4 regions of the Streptomyces sp. NPDC001492 genome follow, and region 4 is predicted to be linked to each of the others. Evidence: riboswitches for the same ligand, from Rfam matches in the RefSeq annotation. Region 4 holds a riboswitch; each other region holds the start of a gene.
What was found. A riboswitch is a leader RNA that binds a small molecule or an ion and turns the genes downstream of it on or off. The one in region 4 is predicted to bind cyclic di-AMP.

Region 1 (5,022 bases), on a different contig from region 4:
CTCGCGCGCCGTGCGGGGAGTCCGGTCCGGCCCGGCCGCGTAGTGGTCCGCGAACGGAAAACCCGCCCGCAGCAGGCCCAGATCCTCCTTGCCGAGCCCGTCGAACGCGACGGCGACCTCGGACGGCATGCCGACCGTGCCCCGGGCCTCGTTCCAGTCGTCGAGCTTGTAGATCAGGGTCTCGCCGCCGCACAGGCCGGGCAGGGCGCTCGCCAGCAGCGGCCACAGCCGATCCGGCTCGCGCTCGTTGAGGGCGGCGACGGCCACCGACAGCATGCGTTCGTGGGCCCCGCCCGGCACCTGTGCCACGTTCTTCTCCGCTCGTGCGCCGCGTACGCAGTTGTACCCATACCGGCGACGCCGTCCGCTGCCCGACACTGCATGCGAGCACCCTCGAGCAACAACGACGTTCTCGGACACTCCAGCACATCGGCGCCACGGCAGCCGCAGCGGGGGAGTCCCGGCGACAGGGCCTGGGGCGGCCATCGGTCCCCCACGCCGTGCGGGGCCGCCGGCGCGGGGGACCGGCGGCCCCGCACGGCTCACTCCGGCACGGGCGGGTTCGCACGCATCGCATCCGAGATCGACTTGACGCCACCGTGCGGGGTGAGGCCCCCGTCCACCGGAATCTCCGTACGTGTGAGGAACAACAAGGAGGCCGCCGACTTCCGTCGGCGGCCTCGCTGTTGATCGAGCTGTCGGTGTCACGCCCCGACCGGCGTTCCTGACCTCACGCGGGACGTACGGCGATACGGACCGCGGCTTCACCGGCGTAGTGGACCGAGTCCTCGCGGATGACCGCGCCCGGGCCGGGCGCGTGAATCATCAGGCCGTTGCCGGTGCAGATGCCGACGTGGCTGAAGTTGTCGTTGAAGAAGATCAGGTCTCCGGGGCGGCTCTCGGCGAGGGGAATCACCGTGCCGGCGCTCGCCTGCTCGTAGGTGGTGCGTGGCAGGGTGACCCCGGCGGCCCGCCAGGCGGCCTGGGTGAGTCCGGCGTTGTCGTACGACTCCGGCCCGACCGCACCCCACAGGCACGGCCTGCCGATCTGGGCACGGGCGAAGTCGATCGCCCTGTCGGCCTTGGTGACGGCTGAGCTGCCGGCGGCGGGCACGCCCGTCTCGAGCACGGACGGCTGCATGGTCCAACCCCCGGCCTGGGGTATGCCGCCGGTGTCGAGGACGGACGGCTGGGTGCGCCACTCCTCGGCCGTGGGTGTGCCGGTGTCGAGCGCAGAAGGCTGCGCACGCCAGTCCGCGGCGGGGGTGACGCCGGTGTCGAGGACGGACGGCTGGGTGCGCCACTCCTCGGCCGTGGGTGTGCCGGTGTCGAGCGCAGAAGGCTGCGCACGCCAGTCCGCGGCCGGGGTGACGCCCGTGTCGAGCACGGACGGCTGCATGATCCGCTCCTCGACCGCGGGTACGCCGGTGTCGAGCACGGACGGCTGCATGAGCTGCTCACCGGTCGGGTACATGCCGGTGTCGAGCACGGACGGCTGCATGAGCTGCCCGACGGCCGGGGTCACGCCCGTGTCGAGGACCGTCGGCTGCTGCAGCCGCCACGCCTCCTCGTTCGCCCGGTGGGTCTGGTCCCCCTGGTCCTGCCAGGGCTGCTGGGACGGCAGGGCCTGGGCGGCCGGGCGCGGCGCGGAGGTCTGCCGGGCGGTGTACCGGTACAGCAGCTCGCTGGCCGCCGCGATCTTGCGCTGGTTCTGCTCCTTGGACCTGCGCAGGGAGGACTGCTTCGACTCGGGGGCCGCCGCGGGCAGGGCGGGAGCGGCCTCCTGGCGGGGCTGCGGAATGGCGGGCAGCGCGGCCGTGGGGCCGGCGGTCAGCTCGGCCACCGGCCTGCGGGACTCCGCGGAGGGCAGCTCGGCCACGGGCCGGACGCTCGCCCCCGGCCCATCGGCGGCGCTGCGGCTGTCCGCCGGACGCGCGGGCCGGGGCTCCGCCCCTCGGGCCGGCGTACGGTCGGCCGGCAGCACCGCGGGAACCGTCGGGCCCAGGGACGCACGCGCTCCCTCGAACCACCGCCGGGACACCGAGTCGAGTGCCGGATCCGAGCGGCCGCGGTCGCGGGGCGGGGCGGCGGGCGGCCGTGCTCCCATCAACTGGGCGCGGGTGAAGTTGAAGTTGCCGGTGTCGGACTCGGCCTGGTCGTAGAGGCTGCTCACCCGCTGCCGGACGGCCTCGCGGCTGGGGCCCTCGTCACCCGTGGTCGGTGCGGCGTCGGCGGTCTGCGAGAACAGCGCCACCGAGGTGAGGGCGGCGGTCGCGAGAGCGGAATTGCGCATACCGGGAAGGCCGATGCCTCCGGTGCGCGATGGTCGATCCGGCGCCATGGGAGCCGTACTCCTTCCGTACTCCGCCTACCGAGTTAGCTGTCGGGTTCGGGCGGTCGGTTCCGGAAGGCATGCCCTACGGCCCCTGCCCGGGCGGGCAGTTGGGCCGATTCACCCCGTGGTTCGGTTGGGTCCCCGGTTCCGGCTGCCACGGGGGCGCACCGGATTCGGCGGAGGCCGCGCGTCCCGGCGGGGTTCGCCGGAGGAACTCGTGCGGCCTGATGCCACGCTAGCCAACTTGTGCGGCTCGTGTGAAGGTTGAAGGCCGGAATGTCCGATACGCTTTTGTGACCTTCATCGTGACGGGCCGTCAGATCCGTGCGTTGTGCACGCAGTGGATCCGGACGGCAACCGTCCGTCGCGAACAGGCCGTGTCAGGGCCGCGGACCGTCGCCGCGCTCCTCGCGCTCGGCGTTGCGCTTCTTGATGCGCGCCGCCTCCTTGCGGACCTCGGCCTGGGTGGCGCGCTCCTTCTGCAGCCACTCGGGCTGTTCCTGCTTCAGGGTCTCGATCTGCTCGGTGGTGAGTGCCTCGGTGATCCCGCCGCGGGCCAGACCCGCGATGGAGACACCCAGCTTCGCCGCGACCACCGGACGGGGGTGCGGGCCGTTCGCTCGCAGCTCGCGCAGCCACTCGGGTGGCTCGGCCTGGAGCTGGTCGAGCTCGGCTCGTGAGACGACACCCTCCCGGAACTCGGCGGGGGTGGCATCGAGGTACACACCCAGCTTCTTCGCCGCGGTCGCGGGCTTCATCGTCTGGGTGCTCTGGTGCGAGTTCATGCCCTCCAGGGTATCGAGCGTGTTCGAGACCTCCGACCACGGCCGGTAGCCTGGCCTGGTGACAGGCTCCGAGGAATCCCAGGCGTTCCGGCTCGCGTACGTCCCGGGGGCGACGCCCGCCAAGTGGGCGCGGATCTGGAACGAGCGCCTGCCCGACATCCCGCTGAGCCTCCTCGCCGTACCGGCCGCCGAGGCATCCGGCGTGCTGCGGGCCGGCGGGGCCGACGCGGGACTCGTACGGCTGCCGGTCGACCGTACGTTCTTCAGCGCGATCCCCCTCTACACCGAGACGACGGTCGTCGTCGTCCCCAAGGACCACGTGATCACGGCGGCGGACGAGGTGACCGTGGCGGACCTCGCGGACGAGGTCCTCTTCCACCCCCTCGACGACGTCTTCGACTGGGACCGGCCGCCGGGCGAGCCCGCCTTCGAGCGCCCCGCCACCACCGAGGACGCCATGGAACTCGTCGCGGCGGGCGTCGGCCTCCTGGTCGTCCCCCAGTCGCTGGCCCGTCTGTACCACCGCAAGGACCTCACGTACCGGCCGCTGGTGGACGCCCCCGAGTCGAGCGTCGCCCTGGCGTGGCCCGAGGAGGCGACCACGGACCTGGTCGAGGACTTCATCGGAATCGTCCGCGGCCGCACCGTCAACAGCTCCCGCGGCCGCAAGGCGCCGGCACCGGAAACGAAGGGCAAGGCGGGCGGCTCGGCCGGTACCCGGCGCAAGCCGGCAGCGGGGAAGACGGCCGGGAAGTCGGCGGGGCGCAACCCGAGGGCCGGTTCCGACGTCTCCCAGGGCGCCAAGCGAAGGAAGCCCCGCCGCCGGGCCTAGCCTCCCCCGGGGTGGCCTCGCCCCGTTCCGACCATCCGGTGGGGCGATGGACGGGAGGCGGGGGAGTTTTGCTTCGCAAGGGGGTGCGGCGCGCGGGCGCCGCCGCGGACCGGCTGCCTGCCCACGGACCGTGGGACGACCCGGCCGGCCGTGGATACCGTCCGTCACGCGGTGGGCCGTGGCGGGTGGCGGCGTTCGTCGGGCGCACGCTGCGCGGCGAGTGGCAGGCCATCGTCGTCGATCCGGTGCGGCAGCTCAGACGTCGTGGGCTGCCCGCACTGTTCCTGGCGTTCCTGGCCGCCTTCGGCGTCATCTTCTTCCATGCCCTGGCACAGCGGCCGGCCGGTGCGGTGGTGGTGCGGCTGCTCGGCGGCGTCAGGGGCGACCTGCCGTTGTGGCTGGCCCTGCTGCGGACGCCGGTGTCGCTGTATGTCCCGGCCCTGGATCTGCCCGTGTGGGGCGGGATCACGAGCCTGTTCCTCGCGTTCGCCCTCGCCGAGCTGACGCTCGGCCGGGCCGCAACGCTCGTCATCTCCTACGCGACCACCCTTGCCGGCACCCTCATGGTGCGCGTGATGCTCGCGCTGGGCCCGGGCTGGGGCGGGCTGGGGCTGCCGCCCGGGATCGGGCAGGTGCTGGACACCGGACCCTCTGCCGCCGTCGTGGGCCTCTTCACCTATCTCGCCGTCGTCAGGCGCGCTCCCGTCGTGTTCGCCCTCACCGGCGGGTCGATGGTGTGGGAGTCGATCGCCGTACCCAATCTGGCCGGTCGCGAGCACCTGATCGCGGTCGGCACCGCGATCGTCCTGGCGCTGCTCCATGAACGCGGCCGCAAGCGGGCGACCGCCCGGCCCCTCCTTCAGGTACGGCGGGCGGAGTCGCCGGGGACGGGGGTCGAGCGCCCCTGCCCGAACGATCACGTCGCGGTCGGGTGAGCGCGGTCGGCATGCCTCCGAGGCCGGTCAGAGCCTGCGGGGTGCCGCCCGGTTCTGGCCGGTCCCGTTCATTCATCCGCCCGCGGCGGCGTGTGCGCACGGTGAGGGGAGTGATCCTGGCATATCTTCGCCACG
Region 2 (5,022 bases), on a different contig from region 4:
GCCCCACGGCCGAGGAAATGGAGCGCGCCCAGGCCCAGCTGGAGCGCGAGTGGCTGGACCGGCTCGGCACGGTCGCGGGCCGCGCCGACGAACTGTGCCGGTTCGCCGTCCTGTTCGGCGACCCGCAGCTCGCCCTCACCGCCGTCCAGCGCGTCCTGGAGGTGACGGCCAAGGAGGTCCAGGAGGTCGCCAAGGCACGCCTGCGGCCCGACAACCGCGCGGTGCTCGTCTACGAGCCGCTCTCGCCCGAGTCCGCGGAGCACACCCAGGACGAGGACTTCCCCGAAGACCCCGAGTCCGAAGCCACGGTGGAAGCCACCGACCAGAACGAGGAGGCGGCCAAGTGACCGAGCTCGCCACGATGCAGTTCCACCCGCAGCCCCGGGCGGGCGAGGCCAAGCCGTGGGCGTTCCCGTCCCCCGAGCGCGGCGCGCTCGACAACGGCCTGACCGTCCTGCGCTGCCACCGCCCCGGCCAGCAGGTCGTCGCCGTCGAGGTGCTCCTCGAGGCGCCCCTGGAGGCCGAGCCGGCCGGTTTCGAAGGCGTCGCCACGATCATGGCGCGGGCCTTCTCCGAGGGCACCGACAAGCACTCCGCCGAGGAGTTCGCCGCCGAGCTGGAGCGCTGCGGAGCCACCCTCGACTCGCACGCCGACCACCCGGGCGTACGACTGAGCCTGGAGGTCCCGGCCTCCCGTCTCGCCAAGGCGCTCGGTCTGCTCGCCGACGCCCTCAGGGCGCCCGCGTTCGCCGACAGCGAGGTCGAGCGGCTGGTCCGCAACCGCCTGGACGAGATCCCGCACGAGCTGGCCAACCCCTCGCGCCGTGCCGCCAAGGAGCTCTCCAAGGAGCTGTTCCCGGCGACCTCGCGCATGTCGCGCCCGCGCCAGGGCACCGAGGAGACGGTCGAGAAGATCGACGCGGCGGCCGTACGCGCCTTCTACGACCGCCATGTCCGGCCCGCCACCGCCACCGCGGTGGTCGTCGGCGACCTCTCCGGCATCGAGCTGGACGCCCTGCTCGGCGACACCCTGGGAGCCTGGACGGGCACCAAGGCCGAACCCCGCCCCGTGCCGCCGGTGACCGCCGACGACACCGGGCGCGTGATCATCGTCGACCGTCCGGGCGCCGTACAGACGCAGTTGCTCATCGGCCGCGTCGGCGCCGACCGGCACGACCGCGTGTGGCCCGCCCAGGTGCTCGGCACGTACTGCCTCGGTGGCACCCTCACCTCCCGCCTGGACCGCGTCCTGCGCGAGGAGAAGGGCTACACCTACGGTGTGCGCGCGTTCAGCCAGGTCCTCAGGTCCGCCCCGGACGGCTCCGGTGCCGCGATGCTCGCCATCAGCGGCTCCGTCGACACCCCGAACACCGGCCCGGCGCTCCAGGACCTGTGGACGGTGCTGCGCACGCTCGCCGAGGGCGGGCTCACCGACGCCGAGCGAGACGTCGCCGTACAGAACCTCGTCGGTGTGGCTCCGCTGAAGTACGAGACCGCGGCGGCCGTGGCCAGCACGCTGGCCGACCAGGTCGAGCAGCACCTGCCCGACAACTACCAGGCGACGCTGTACCGGCAGCTCGCCGAGACCGGCACCGTGGAGGCCACCGCGGCGGCCGTGAACGCCTTCCCGGTGGACCGTCTGGTGACGGTTCTCGTCGGTGACGCGGCCCAGATCAAGGAGCCCGTCGAGGCCCTCGGGATCGGCGAAGTCACCGTCGTGACAGCCGAGTAGAGGCTGCCTCAGCGGCACGCGCGCGTAGGGGCCCTGGTGACTGATGCGTCACCAGGGCCCCCTAATGTCCGGATTGCGGGAGAGGTTGCCTGTCTGCCCTGTGGCATGCGCTACAAAAGGCGTGATCCGTTTGGGGATTGAAAGTGCTCCCGCTTAGCGTCTTCCGGGCTGTCCGTCAGGCACCGCGCCGCACCCGCGGCACCGGACAGCCATCGCCGAGTCCCCGTACGGCGCGAGCCAGGGGAGCCGGGGACCCACCGCAGTCCCTGGGGTGAATCGGACGCCCGCGCGTGCAGCGAGGGGGTCCGTAGGAGACCTTCCTGCTCCGAACCCGTCAGCTAACCCGGTAGGCGAGAGGGAAGGAAAGGACCAGCCACCACATGGCGTTCACGCGCGCCACCGGGAAGCACCGTCGCCCCACACGGATGCACCGCACCACCACCCGCGCCGCCGGGGTCGCGGCCCTCGCCACCACCGGCGTCATCGGCACCCTGGCAGCCCCCGCGCTCGCCGCCGACACCTCCGTCGAGCAGACCGGCCTCACCCCCGTCATCGCCATCGGCGACACGATCGCCGACAGGATCGACGCCCAGGCCGACGCCCAGAAGCAGGCCGCCGAGGAGGCCGCGCTCAAGAAGGCGGCCCAGGAGGCGGCACGCCAGAAGGCCGCCGCCAAGGCCAAGCAGGAGCGCGAGGCCAAGGAGCGCGCCGCGCGCGAGGCCGAGCGCAAGCGCCTCAACACCTTCGTGGCGCCGATCTCGAACTCGTACGTCTCCACCGGCTACCGGGCCAGCAGCTCCCTGTGGTCCTCCGGCAGCCACACCGGCATCGACTTCCACGCCGCGAGCGGCACGGCCGTCCACGCGGTCGGCTCCGGCACCGTCGTCCAGACGGGCTGGGGCGGCGCCTACGGCAACCAGATCGTGATCAAGATGCAGGACGGCACGTACACCCAGTACGGCCATCTGTCGTCCATAGGCGTCTCGGTGGGCCAGACGGTCACCCCGGGCCAGCAGATAGGCCTCTCCGGCGCGACCGGCAACACCACCGGACCGCATCTGCACTTCGAGGCCCGTACGACCCCCGAGTACGGCTCGGACATCGACCCCGTCGCCTACCTGCGCTCGCACGGCGTGAACGTCTGACGACAGGTCGCAAGACCCCTCTTGAGGCCCCGGCTCCCGAGCCGGGGCTTTCGGTGTTTCTGCCGCCCCGCTGTCCAAAAAATATCCATGGATTCCGGCCCGCCGTCGGAAATTCCGGCTCCGTGCAATAGAGTCACCGATACACGTCAATCATCGACGTTTCACGGGGATTAAGTCGGAGGTCGGTCATGCGTATTCCGGCGCACTCGGTGTGCACGGCGATCCGGGACGACATCGTCGCCGGTGTCTACGAGCGTGGCAGCCGGCTCACCGAGGAACTCCTCGCGCGCCGCTACGGAGTCTCGCGTGTCCCCGTGCGCGAGGCCCTGCGCACCCTGGAGGCCGAGGGCTTCGTGGTGACCCGGCGGCACGCGGGCGCGTGCGTCGCGGAACCGACCGAGCAGGAGGCCGCCGACCTGCTGGAGATGCGCATGCTCCTGGAGCCGCTCGGCGCCTCCCGGGCCGCCCAGCGGCGCACCGACGCCCATCTCAAGGTGCTGCGCGGCCTGGTCAGACTGGGCCAGGAGCGGGCCAGGAGGGGCAACAGTGAGGATCTGCGCTCCCTGGGAGGCTGGTTCCACGAGACGCTCGCCCAGGCCTCCGGCAGCCCCGCGCTGGCGTCGATGCTGACCCAGCTGCGCCACAAGATCGCCTGGATGTACGCCGTGGAGGCACCCGCCAACCCCGTGGAGTCCTGGGCGGAGCACGGCGCGATCGTCGACGCCGTGGCCCGTGGCGACAGCGAGCGCGCGCGGGCGGTGACCACCCTGCATACCGAGCGCTCGAGCGCGGTGCACCGGCTGCGGTTCGGCGGCCCGGAGCGGGCGAACGGTGTGAGGAACTCGCAACATGCCGTAAACATGTCGGGCCTGCGGCATTAACACGGGCGCCGTATACAAAGAGAGAACAATTCGCGGGGCATTATTTCTGCTGCCCGCGACCGGAAATTGCACCACCTAGGTGCGGGAAATGCGAAGGGCTCGCCCGGCAATTCGGACGAGCCCTTCTGTGGTGCCGTGATCAGACGGTCTCGGGGAGTTCCTCGAGACCCTCGGAGACCAGCTTCGCCAGCCGGTCGAGGGCGACGTCGGCACCCTCGGCCTCGGAGGCGAGGACGATCTCCTCGCCGCCCTGGGCGCCCAGGCCGAGAACGGCCAGCATGGAGGCCGCGTTGACGGGGTTGCCGTCGGCCTTGGCGATCGTCACCGGGATACCTGCGGCCGTGGCGGCCCGGACGAAGATGGAAGCGGGGCGGGCGTGAAGGCCCTCGGCCCAGCCGACGTTGACGCGGCGCTCAGCCATGTGATGCTGCCCTTCAGTGTCTCAGGGTTGTCTAGACCAGTTTCCCACACGTGAAGCGTCTCCGGAGCGGTTCTGTGTTCCGTCCGGGGTGGGCGGTCGGGCCGCGGCCTCGGCCCGACTTCCGTCCTTGTTCTCTTCTCTGCGGACTGCCGTGTTCTCCACAGACTGCCTCGCGCCGTTGTCGGACGCGAGCCGTACTCTGGGGCCCATGCAGACCTCGCCGGACCGGCACGAGTACCCCGCCCACTGGGAGGCCGACGTGGTGCTGCGCGACGGCGGCACCGCGCGCATCCGCCCCATCACCGTTGATGACGCCGAGCGCCTGGTCAGCTTCTACGAGCAGGTTTCGGACGAGTCGAAGTACTACCGCTTCTTCGCGCCCTACCCTCGTCTGTCCGCCAAGGACGTCCACCGCTTCACGCACCACGACTTTGTGGACCGGGTGGGACTCGCGGCCACGGTCGGCGGCGAGTTCATCGCCACCGTACGCTATGACCGCATTGGTGCCGACGGCATGCCCGCGTCGGCTCCGGCCGACGAGGCCGAGGTCGCCTTCCTCGTCCAGGACGCCCACCAGGGGCGCGGGGTCGCCTCCGCCCTCCTCGAACACATCGGCGCGGTCGCCCGGGAGCGCGGCATCCGCCGCTTCGCCGCCGAGGTGCTGCCCGCCAACAACAAGATGATCAAGGTGTTCACGGACGCCGGGTACACCCAGAAGCGCAGCTTCGAGGACGGCGTCGTACGCCTGGGGTTCGACCTCGAACCCACCGACCGCTCCCTCGCCGTCCAGCGCGCGCGTGAGCAGCGTGCCGAGGCGCGGTCGGTACGGCGGCTGCTCGTGCC
Region 3 (5,022 bases), on a different contig from region 4:
GTCCTGTACATTTTTTACAGACGCAGAAGGAGGGGTACCGATGACCCGACCGTCCGCCCGTTACGTCCTGCCCGAGTTCACCGAGCGCACCAGCTCCGGCACCAAGACGATGGATCCGTACTCCAAGCTCCTGGAGGAGCGGATCGTCTTTCTCGGGACGCCGATCGACGACACCTCGGCGAACGATGTGATGGCCCAGTTCATGCATCTCGAGTACCAGAACCCGGACCAGGACATCTCGCTCTACATCAACTCCCCGGGCGGCTCGTTCACCGCCATGTCGGCGATCTACGACACGATGCAGTACGTCGGCTGCGACGTGGAGACGATCTGTCTCGGGCAGGCCGGCTCGTCCGCCGCGGTGCTGCTGGGGGCGGGCACGCCGGGCAAGCGGTTCGCGCTGCCGGGGGCACGCGTGGTGATCCATCAGCCGCTCCTGGCCGAGCCCATCGAGGGACAGACCAGCGATCTGGCCATCCAGGCCGAGGAGTTGGGCCGGATGCGGGCCCGGCTGGAGGAGATGCTCGTACGGCACACGGGACGCAGCCCGGAGCAGGTCGCCGCGGACATCGAGCGGGACAAGATCCTGAACGCCCAGGAAGCCGTGGAATACGGCCTGGTGGACCGGATCATCCCCAGCCGCAAGGCCACCCTCGCCCCGCCCACCGGGCGGTGAGCGGCCGGTGCTCCCACCCGAACTCCCGCCGCTGCCCGCCCTCACGCGCGCCGAGGGCGAGTTGATCGACCGTTACCTCGACGTGGTCGACCTGCTCGGCCGCATCAACCCCGCGCAGCACGGCGACACGTATCGCGGGCTGCGGGCCGCGCAGGCGCTGGTGAGCAAGGCGGCCCAGCTGCGCGACGCCCTGGCTCTGATGCACCAGCGGGGCGAGACCGAACTGCACGCCCCGACGCTGGGGCGCGCCCTGCGGGTGCTCGACGGGGAGCGGCGGACCGCCCGGGTCACGGTGCCGCCACCGCCCCACAGTTGACGCACGTGACCGGTCTGGACCTTCCACCCCTCGGCGAAGCGTCCGGACCGGAGTTCAAACGGACCAAACGAGGTACCCCCATTCGGCGTAGTCGCGGCTCCTTTTTCGCGACCGTCAGGGTTGCGCAACGCGCCTGCCGCAAGGCCGGAATGTGATGCTCCGGTGCTGGTCCGGGCCTCCTCGGGGGTCTCAACGCCCCCTCGAACGCAGGGGTGTCCACCCGAACGGGTGAGTGGTGAGTAACGACACAAACCCCCGGTTCCATTGGGATTTTCGGACTTGTATGGGTGAAGATCCCTGTCTGACGACAAGCCCCCGCCGCAGCGGCGGGGCGATCCGGGCGGACGCCGAGTCCTGCCGCCGCCCGGATGACCGGTCGACAGGAGTGGATCGGCAGGAGTGGAGGACCCAAGCAAGACGGGTCGCCGGAACGGTCACGCCATGACCGGGTCGAGCAGCCCTTGGGGTGAAGCCGCGTCAGCGGCCGGGCAACTTCGCCAGCCCGAATCCGACAGGTCATCCTTCACAGGCGGCTGACGAAGGGTTGCGCATGACTGCGCTCAATCGTGTCCCGTCGCTGATGGTCCGGGCCGGTACGGCCTCGGCCCTCACCATCGCCGCAGTGGGCGGCTCCATCGTGGTCCCGGGCGTCGCCTCCGACGCCTCGGCAGCCACCATGGCGACGAAGGCACTCCAGATCGCGGCTTCCAAAAAGGGTTCCCCGTACAAGTGGGGCGCCAGCGGACCGCGCCGGTTCGACTGCTCAGGGCTCACGCTGTACTCGTTCAAGAAGGCGGGCAAGAAGCTGCCCCGTACAGCGGCCCAGCAGTACAACAAGACCCAGCACATCTCCGCGAAGAGCCGGAAGGCCGGAGACCTTGTGTTCTTCCACTCGGGCTCCAACGTCTACCACGTGGGCATCTACGCCGGGAAGGGGAAGATCTGGCACGCCCCGAAGACCGGGGACGTCGTGAAGCTGCAGAAGATCTGGACCTCCAGGGTCTGGTACGGCCGGGTCAGCTGACTCTCCCGCGGGGGCGACGGCAACCTGACGAGCCGTCGCCCCCGCGGGGCATGACGTGACATCAGAGGGCCGGCAGCGCTTCGAGGAGAAGCACCGCCCCCAGGGCCGCCGGCGCGACGTCAAGGTGATGCGGTCATCCGAAGGCATCGACCCAGACGACGACCTCTTCGAGCCCCAGTACGTCAGCATCGAGTACGACGACGAGGCCTTCTACGACGCGATGAACAACAGTGACGACGGGCCCGAGGAAGACGACGAATGACCCCGGACCGCCCTCGGTCCCCCGTGCCGTAGCCAGGCCATGCCCAACAACGGCGTTACGCCGATGCGGCGCCGGACGCGTCCACAGGAGGCGGCAGGGTGCGCAGGCGCTCGCGGAGATCGGCCACATACTCGGCGGGGCGGGCGGCGAGCAGGCCCTCCAGCCGCTGCAGCCGGGTGCGGGCGGTGGCGCGCAGGCGGCTCGGCGGCACCCGGTCGATGACGTCCAGGGCGCGCTGAGCGGCGTCGGACGGCTGGTCGGAGGCCTCACCCTGGGCAAGAACGAGGGTGGCGGCGGCCCATCCGGGGCTGCCGGTGGTGCAGGCGGCCGCGGAGGCCTCGGCGCGGGCGCGGGCCTGCTCGGTGCGGCCCAGCGTGAGGTGCGCTTCGGCCTGGTGCAGGGCGAGTTCGGGTTCGTCGAAGCCGAAACGCCCGGGTGCTTGGCCTGCCGGGTCGGCTTCGAGTTCGGTCAAGGCCACGTCGAGGGCGGCGGCCGCCTCCTGGTCGCGGCCCTGCTGAGCGAGGGTCGGCAGCAGCGCCCAGGCGTGGAGCTGGGCACGGATCAGACCGGCGGGGCCTGCTGCCGCGCCGCGCTCGGCGTACGCGTACGCGGCGGTCAGGGACCCGTGTACCGAGCCGCGCTGGTGAGGGCCAGTTCGAGCTTGTGCCATCCCTTGTCGAGGATGGCCCGGTTCAAGCCGCGTTTCTGGGCCACGCGTCGGCCTGGCTCGGCGATCGTGCCGGACGCCGACTTCGACATGGCGCGCGTCTTGAGGTCTTCCAGGACCACCAGCGCGTTGCGAGACGTGAAGCGATTCGCCAGGTGGGCGCAGAAGTCCGCCCGCCGGTCGATGGCTCGCCCCATGATCCGGTTCATCGCCGCGACCGTCTTACGCCGGTTCGCGCTCCCCTTCTTCTGGCGCGCGAGCCGCTGCTGAAGCCTGCGGTAGCGGGTCTTCTCGCCCGCAGTGATGAACGGCCGGTCATGGAAGTGACCAGCGCTGGTCGTCACCGCGACCCTCACGCCGCGTCTATGCCGACCGCAGTATCCGGCATCGCATGTGCAGCGGGCGCGGCCTGCTCGTCGTCCACGAGGAACGATACGAACCAGTGCGCGCCCTTGCGGCTTACAGTTGCCGACCGCACGGCCCCGCCGAGCTGACGAGACCAGCGGAAGCGCACCCATCCCAGCTTCGGCAACTTGACGCGGCCCCATTTGCGGCTGAGGCGTTCAACTTGGATCTGCTTGGCATCCGGGAACCGGAACGAGGGCGACCAGAGCGCCTTCGAACGCCAGCGGACCTTGAACGTGCCATGCCTTCGGCATGCTCGATCCACGTCCCTCAAGGCCTGCTGCAAGATGTGCGAGGGCGCAGCCTTCAACCAGTCATGCTCGCGTTTGGCGTCGGCCAACTCCGCGCATTGCGGCGCGAAGTTCATCCATCCGCCCCGATGCCGGTACTGACGCCGCTGATCAAGACCGGTGTTCCACACCGCCCGACAGATGTTGCCGAACTCCTCGCACAAAGCACCCTGATCTTCAGTGAGCGAAAGCCGGTACCTGCGGCCAGAGAGCACGGGAACACCCCCCTCGACGAAATTCACCATGGTGCGGGCCACTGACACCACAGCACACTCGGTCGCTACGCGATTCCGGCCCGCTGATGCGCTAGCCCCCGTAAGGACGGGGGCTAGCGCCCAAGAGCCCCAGCCAAATGGCCTTTCTGCCTTTCACGCTATCCCAGGCGCCGCCGCCCCGGCAGGGCGGAAACGCGGATTGCGGCAACCCGCAATACGGGCCCTGAACAGGCGCAATGACCTCTTGCTGGGCTGCGGGCGAGGCTGTGTGCATCCGGCCGGTGGCCTGGTCCTCGACGGCGGCGGCAACGTCGCCTCGGGCTCCGGCACCAAGCAGTCGACGTACGGCAGCAGCACCAATCTGCTGTGGACCTTCACGGTGCTGTGACGCCCGCGCCGGAGTGACCCGCTGCGGCGCGCTGCATGGGCTCGCGCCGCGGCGCCGTGTCGGTCCTCCCTGCCGGGCCGCAGCATGGGTCGCTTGCGTGCTCAGACGGTGGTGTCGTCGGCCGGGAGCGCCGTCAGCAGCGGGCGTGCGGCGTCCGGGGTGAGGCCGGCGGCCAGGGCCTTCTCGAGCCAGTAGCGGGCCTCGTCGGGGAGACCTTCGCCCTCGGCGATGCGACCCAGAAGCAGGAACAGGCCGGGCGGCAGGCCGACGGAGGGCGGGCCGTCGCCCGAGGGTGCCCGCCGTGCGGGCTCCTCGGGGGCGGACGAGGGCCGTACGTCCGGGGCGGGGGCGTCGCTCCTGCCCGGGGTGGTGGTGATCTCCCGCGGTCGGGTGTCCGAGCCCGCGGGCACGAGAGCCGGTCGCGAGGCGACGGGGGCGTCGCCGAGGGCGGTCAGGGCCAGGGTTCTGGCGTCCGGGTCGTCCGATGCGACCGCTTCGCGCAACCAGTGCTGTCCCTCGGCCGTGTATCCGTCCAGCATGGCCAACCGGCCCAGGATCACCAGAGCCTGGGGCCGGTGCTCCGGGTCGTCCGAGCGGGCCAGCGGAAGAAGCGTCTCGCGGGCCTCCGTGCGACGGCCGAGCCGGGCGAGTGCGCTGCCGAGGAGGCGGCGGGTCAGCGGCTCGATCGAGGGCGTGTCGGTGGCCAGTGCCCGCGTGAGGGTTTCACGGGCCTCTTCCAGGTCGTTCTCGGCGAGTTGCGTCCAGCCGAGGTGGGCGAG
Region 4 (5,022 bases):
ACCTCCGGCTGGGCTTCCGGGACGGTGGGCTGGCGATCACGCTGCACTACCGGATGCGGCACGACGTCGTGGAGCGCTGGGTGAGCCTCGACAACGAGGGGCCCGCCCTGGAGCTGCTGAGGGCCGATTCCGCGACCTGGACACTGCCCGAGCGCGAGGAGTGGCGGCTGTCCCAGCTGCACGGCCGCTGGGCCGCCGAGTCCCGGCTGACCGCCTCACCTCTCACCTATGGTGAGAAGGTCATCGGCAGCCGCCGCGGCCACACCGGCCACCAGCACCTGCCCTGGGTCGCCCTCGACACCGACGCCACCGAGGAGCACGGCGAGGTCTACGGCTGCGCTCTGGGCTGGTCGGGTTCCTGGCGGATCGCGGTGGCGCAACTCCCGGACGCGCGCGTGCAGATCACCGGCGGCGCCGGTTACGACGACTCCGGGCTGCTGCGCCTGGAGCCGGGCGAGTCGTACACCACCCCCGTCTTCGCCGGTCTGTGGAGCGACGGCGGCTTCGGCGGCGCGAGCCGCGCCTGGCACGCCTACCAGCGTGCGTACGTCATCCCGGACGCCGACCAGGACCGGCCGGTGCTGTTCAACTCCTGGGAGGCCACCGAGTTCGACATCTCCGAGGAGCAGCAGGGGGCCCTCGCGCGGCGGGCCGCGGCCATCGGCGTCGAGCTGTTCGTGGTCGACGACGGCTGGTTCGGCAAGCGCACCAGCGACCGCGCGGGACTCGGCGACTGGACGGTCAACCGGGACCGCTTCCCGAAGGGCCTCACGCCTCTCGCGGACTATGTGCACGCCCTCGGCATGCAGTTCGGCATCTGGGTCGAACCCGAGATGGTCAACCCGGACAGCGAGCTCTACCGCGCCCACCCCGACTGGGTGCAGTTCCAACCGGGACGAGAGCGGACGGAATTCCGCAATCAGCTGGTGCTGAACCTGGCCCGCGAGGATGTCCAGGAGTATCTCTGGCAGCAGCTCGACGCGCTCCTGTCCAGTGCCCCCATCGACTATGTGAAGTGGGACTTCAACCGCTGCTTCACCGACGCGGGCTGGCCCGGCGAGTCCTACCCGCAGCGCCTCTGGGTCGATCATGTCCGGGGCCTGTACGCCCTGTTGGACCGGCTGCGGGCGGCCCACCCCGGTGTGGCCTTCGAGTCCTGCTCGGGCGGGGGCGGACGGATCGACCTCGGGATCATGAGCCGTACGGACCAGGTGTGGACCTCCGACAACACCGATCCGCTCGACCGGCTCGCCATCCAGCACGGCTTCAGTCAGATCCACCCGGCGCGGGTGATGGCCGCCTGGGTCACCGACAGCCCGAACACCCAGCTCAACGGCCGGGTCAGCTCACTGCGCTTCCGGTTTGTGAGCTCCATGGCCGGCGTGCTCGGGGTCGGCGGGGACCTCACCCGGTGGACCGAGGAGGAGCTCGCCGAGGCCGGCGAGTGGGTGGCGCTCTACAAGGGGATCCGGCCGCTGGTGCAGCACGGCGACCTCTACCGGCTGCGGCCCCCGCGGGGCGGGCTGAGCGCGGTGCAGTACGTGCGCGGGGACGAGGCGGTCGTCCTCGCCTGGCTTCAGGCGCAGAGCCACGGAGAGCCCGTACCGGCGCTGCGACTGCGGGGGCTCGACCCGACGGCATCGTATGAATGCCCCGAAACGGGCGAAATCCATAGCGGTGCCGTATTGCTGCATCACGGCCTGCGGACCGGATTGCGTGGCGACCTCGACGCGGCAGTTTTCCGTCTGCGGCGCATCTGAGCCTTCTGTCCGGTTTGGCGCTCCTTCTTCCTCTTCATTCCAACTCGCTCCCGCATAGGGGATCCTGGAGCAGGGGCACGTGAGGAGCGTCATATCCGTGACGGTGCGTGGCGCGTCATGTTCACGTAATTCATATGGGCAACAAGGCTGTTTGACGGAGACGATCACCCCGGAATTCACGCAGGGTCACCGCGTTTTCTCTCAAGGGATCAATAAAAACGCATTCACGGGGAACCGGCACTTGTTCCTTTGCGTCGTGGTCGCTTACGTTCGCCACCAATCCGGACGGACGCCCAATCCTGCCGCCGCCCGGTGCCCGCAAAACTCACCCGTGAACGGCAGGAGCGGGGGACCCACAGGTACAACCGCCTGTTCCGGTCTCCGGAACGGCTAGGGGTAAAGCCGCGTCGCATACGCGGCCGGGCATCTCCAGCCCGAACCCGACAGCTCACCTCGCAGGCGCCGGAGAGGAATTCGTCATGCCCGCGAAGGGTAAGCACCGTCGCCCGAAGCCCCAGCGCTTCACTCGTTCCATCGCCGTCGCCGGAACCGGTGGCGCCGCACTCGCTCTCCCGCTCATGGGGGCCACCGGCGCCCATGCCGCCACCACTCAGTCCGCTCCTCGGGCGGTTTCCGAAAAGGCCGCGCAGTCCCTTCCGGCCGCCGAGAAGAAGGCGACCCAGAAGAGTGCCGCCGGCCATGCGGGTGTGCGGACCTATTCGGTGCGGGCCGGCGACTACCTCTCGAAGATCGCCGACGAGCATCATGTCGCCGGCGGCTGGCACAGGCTCTACTCGGACAACCGCAGGGCCGTCGGCGACGACCCGTCGCTGATCCATCCGGGCCTGAAGCTGACGATCGGCCGGAAGGCCGCGAGGGACACCGCCAAGTCGTCGTCCTCGTCCGCCTCGAAGACGTCGTCCTCCAGGGCGACCGCCACCAAGGCCTCCGAGTCCGCACCCACCGGCTTCACCCTCCCGGTGATCGGCGGCACCATCGGCACCGGCTACCACGTGGCCGGCAGCATGTGGTCCAGCGGCTACCACACCGGCGTCGACTTCGTCGTCCCGACCGGCACCTCCATCAAGTCCGTAGGCGCGGGCACGGTCGTCTCCGCGGGCTGGGGCGGTGCCTACGGCAACCAGGTCGTCGTCAGGCTCGCCGACGGCTACTACGCCCAGTACGGCCACATGTCCCAGATCTCCGTCTCGGCCGGCCAGACCGTGACCGAGGGCCAGCAGCTCGGCCTCTCCGGCGCGACCGGCAATGTGACCGGCCCGCACCTGCACTTCGAGATCCGCACCACGCCCGACTACGGCTCCGACGTGGACCCGGTCGCCTACCTCCGCTCGAAGGGCGTCGGCGTCGGCTGACATCCCCCCGCAATCACCTGCCCGACACGCTGCCGAAGGCCGGACCTCGATCCCCGGGTCCGGCCTTCGGTGTGTCCCCGCACCATCGCTGACGCCTCAACAGCCCTGGTAGGAGGGTTATTCCGGGCTTGGTGAACACTTTAGAAGTGGCTTATCTCACCGCGCGTCAACCCTTTCCTACGGTCGCGTAGGTCACATTCGAAGGTGAATCATGGTCGATGTGACAGACGATTCGAAGAGTGACAGCAGATCAGTGATCGGGTCGTACGTTGCGGTGGGGGACAGCTTCACCGAGGGCGTCGGCGACCCCGGCCCCGACGGTGCGTTCGTCGGCTGGGCCGACCGGTTCGCGGTACTTCTCGCGGACCGGCGACCCGAGGGCGACTTCAGTTACGCGAACCTCGCCGTGCGCGGCAAACTGCTCGACCAGATCGTGGAGGACCAGGTACCGCAGGCCGTCGAACTGGCGCCGGACCTGGTCTCCTTCTGTGCGGGCGGCAACGACATCATCCGTCCCGGCACCGACCCCGACGAGGTCGCCGAGCGTTTCGAGCGGGCGGTGGCCAGGCTCACCGAAGTCGCCGGCACCGTCATGGTGACCACCGGCTTCGACACCCGTGGCGTCCCCGTGCTCAAGCACCTGCGCGGCAAGATCGCCACCTACAACGGTCATGTCCGGGCCATCGCCGACCGGTACGGCTGTCCCGTGCTCGACCTGTGGTCCCTGAAGACCGTGCAGGACCGCAGGGCATGGGACGGCGACCGTCTCCACCTCTCACCCGAGGGGCACACGCGCGTGGCGCTGCGCGCCGGGCAGGTCCTCGGTCTCGAGGTGCCGGCCGACCCCGACCAGCCCTGGCCGCCGCTCCCGCCGCGCGGCACCCTCGAGGTGCGACGGGACGACGTGCACTGGGCGCGTGAGTACCTGGTGCCGTGGATCGGCCGACGGCTGCGCGGCGAGTCGTCCGGGGACCATGTCACGGCGAAGGGCGCACTGTCGCCGGACGACATCAAGATGCGGATCGCTTCGGTGGCCTGAGGGCTGCCCGGGGTCGTCCGAATCCGTGCTGGGCGAGGCGCTCCGGATGGCTTGAGAACGGCCCTCGCCGCGACGGGCGGTGAAGCGGCCCGGTGGCACGAGCCCCCGCCGAGTGCGGGGGCTCAGTGCTCCGAAGCCGTCAACATCGCCCGCTCCAGCCCCAGTTCCCGGGCCAGCGCCTCGTCCACCCACTCCTGGGCCCGTGCCCGCGACACCGCACCGGCGTACGAGGTCAGCTGTACGGCGAGCCCGTCCAGCAGGGCGGTCAGCCGCAGAGCCGCGCCGTGCGGGTCCGGGCAGTCGAACTCGCCCGAGGCCACGCCCTCCGCGACGACCTCGGCGATCGCCGCCTTCCACTGTGTGTCGAGGTCGCGCGTGACCTCCCGCAGCGCGGGCTCGCGCAGCGCCGCCGCCCAGCCCTCGATCCACAGCCGCCAGCCCTTGGCCTGGCCCGTCGGCGCGTACCAGCGCACCGCCGACCGCAGCCGCCGCAGCGCCGTCGTACGGCGGCCGAGAAGCCGGCGCAGCTGCGCGAGGTCGTCCTCGGCCGCGAAGGTGAAGGCGGCGGCGACCAGCTTCTCCTTGGTCGAGAAGTGGTACAGCACCAGCGCGTTGCTCACGCCGAGCGCCGAGGCCACGTCGGCGATCCTGACCGCCGCCACACCCCGCGCCTCGATCTGCCCGATGGCGGCCCGCAGCAACTCCTCGCGCCGCTCGGCCACACTCAACCGCACTCTCGCCACGCGGTCACCCTATTCCGTCGCCGCTGACGGCGCCGGGTGAGGTCGTCACTTGGCGGGTTCCGGAGGGTGCGCGCCGCGGCCGTACCCCTGCCCGGCCCGGACCGTCG

Region 1: linked by a shared signal. The riboswitch ahead of ACWC1K_RS13890 (C40 family peptidase) and the one ahead of ACWC1K_RS05335 (M23 family metallopeptidase) in region 4 are both predicted to bind cyclic di-AMP.
Region 2: linked by a shared signal. The riboswitch ahead of ACWC1K_RS22180 (M23 family metallopeptidase) and the one ahead of ACWC1K_RS05335 (M23 family metallopeptidase) in region 4 are both predicted to bind cyclic di-AMP.
Region 3: linked by a shared signal. The riboswitch ahead of ACWC1K_RS26685 (C40 family peptidase) and the one ahead of ACWC1K_RS05335 (M23 family metallopeptidase) in region 4 are both predicted to bind cyclic di-AMP.

Annotation. Positions count from the first base shown of each region.
Region 1 is NZ_JBSFHW010000009.1:21,572-26,593, forward strand. Features, by position in the region: gene ACWC1K_RS13880 (LuxR C-terminal-related transcriptional regulator) at 1-309, opposite strand, end outside; partial or broken gene ACWC1K_RS13885 (3-oxoacyl-ACP reductase) at 543-647, opposite strand; gene ACWC1K_RS13890 (C40 family peptidase) at 731-2,293, opposite strand; cyclic di-AMP (ydaO/yuaA leader) riboswitch at 2,350-2,524, opposite strand; gene ACWC1K_RS13895 (DUF5997 family protein) at 2,716-3,120, opposite strand; gene ACWC1K_RS13900 (LysR family substrate-binding domain-containing protein) at 3,179-3,952, shown strand; gene ACWC1K_RS13905 (hypothetical protein) at 4,138-4,887, shown strand.
Region 2 is NZ_JBSFHW010000017.1:49,071-54,092, reverse strand. Features, by position in the region: gene ACWC1K_RS22190 (M16 family metallopeptidase) at 1-347, shown strand, start outside; gene ACWC1K_RS22185 (M16 family metallopeptidase) at 344-1,732, shown strand; cyclic di-AMP (ydaO/yuaA leader) riboswitch at 1,936-2,100, shown strand; gene ACWC1K_RS22180 (M23 family metallopeptidase) at 2,113-2,877, shown strand; gene ACWC1K_RS22175 (GntR family transcriptional regulator) at 3,066-3,758, shown strand; gene ACWC1K_RS22170 (HPr family phosphocarrier protein) at 3,898-4,179, opposite strand; gene ACWC1K_RS22165 (bifunctional acetate--CoA ligase family protein/GNAT family N-acetyltransferase) at 4,388-5,022, shown strand, end outside.
Region 3 is NZ_JBSFHW010000022.1:44,387-49,408, reverse strand. Features, by position in the region: gene ACWC1K_RS26695 (ATP-dependent Clp protease proteolytic subunit) at 41-676, shown strand; gene ACWC1K_RS26690 (hypothetical protein) at 684-992, shown strand; cyclic di-AMP (ydaO/yuaA leader) riboswitch at 1,406-1,539, shown strand; gene ACWC1K_RS26685 (C40 family peptidase) at 1,543-2,016, shown strand; gene ACWC1K_RS26680 (hypothetical protein) at 2,072-2,278, shown strand; gene ACWC1K_RS26675 (hypothetical protein) at 2,334-2,948, opposite strand; gene ACWC1K_RS26670 (transposase) at 2,894-3,301, opposite strand; gene ACWC1K_RS26665 (RNA-guided endonuclease InsQ/TnpB family protein) at 3,298-3,897, opposite strand; gene ACWC1K_RS26660 (tetratricopeptide repeat protein) at 4,345-5,022, opposite strand, start outside.
Region 4 is NZ_JBSFHW010000003.1:256,859-261,880, reverse strand. Features, by position in the region: gene ACWC1K_RS05340 (alpha-galactosidase) at 1-1,760, shown strand, start outside; cyclic di-AMP (ydaO/yuaA leader) riboswitch at 2,077-2,235, shown strand; gene ACWC1K_RS05335 (M23 family metallopeptidase) at 2,240-3,133, shown strand; gene ACWC1K_RS05330 (SGNH/GDSL hydrolase family protein) at 3,387-4,172, shown strand; gene ACWC1K_RS05325 (TetR/AcrR family transcriptional regulator) at 4,295-4,915, opposite strand.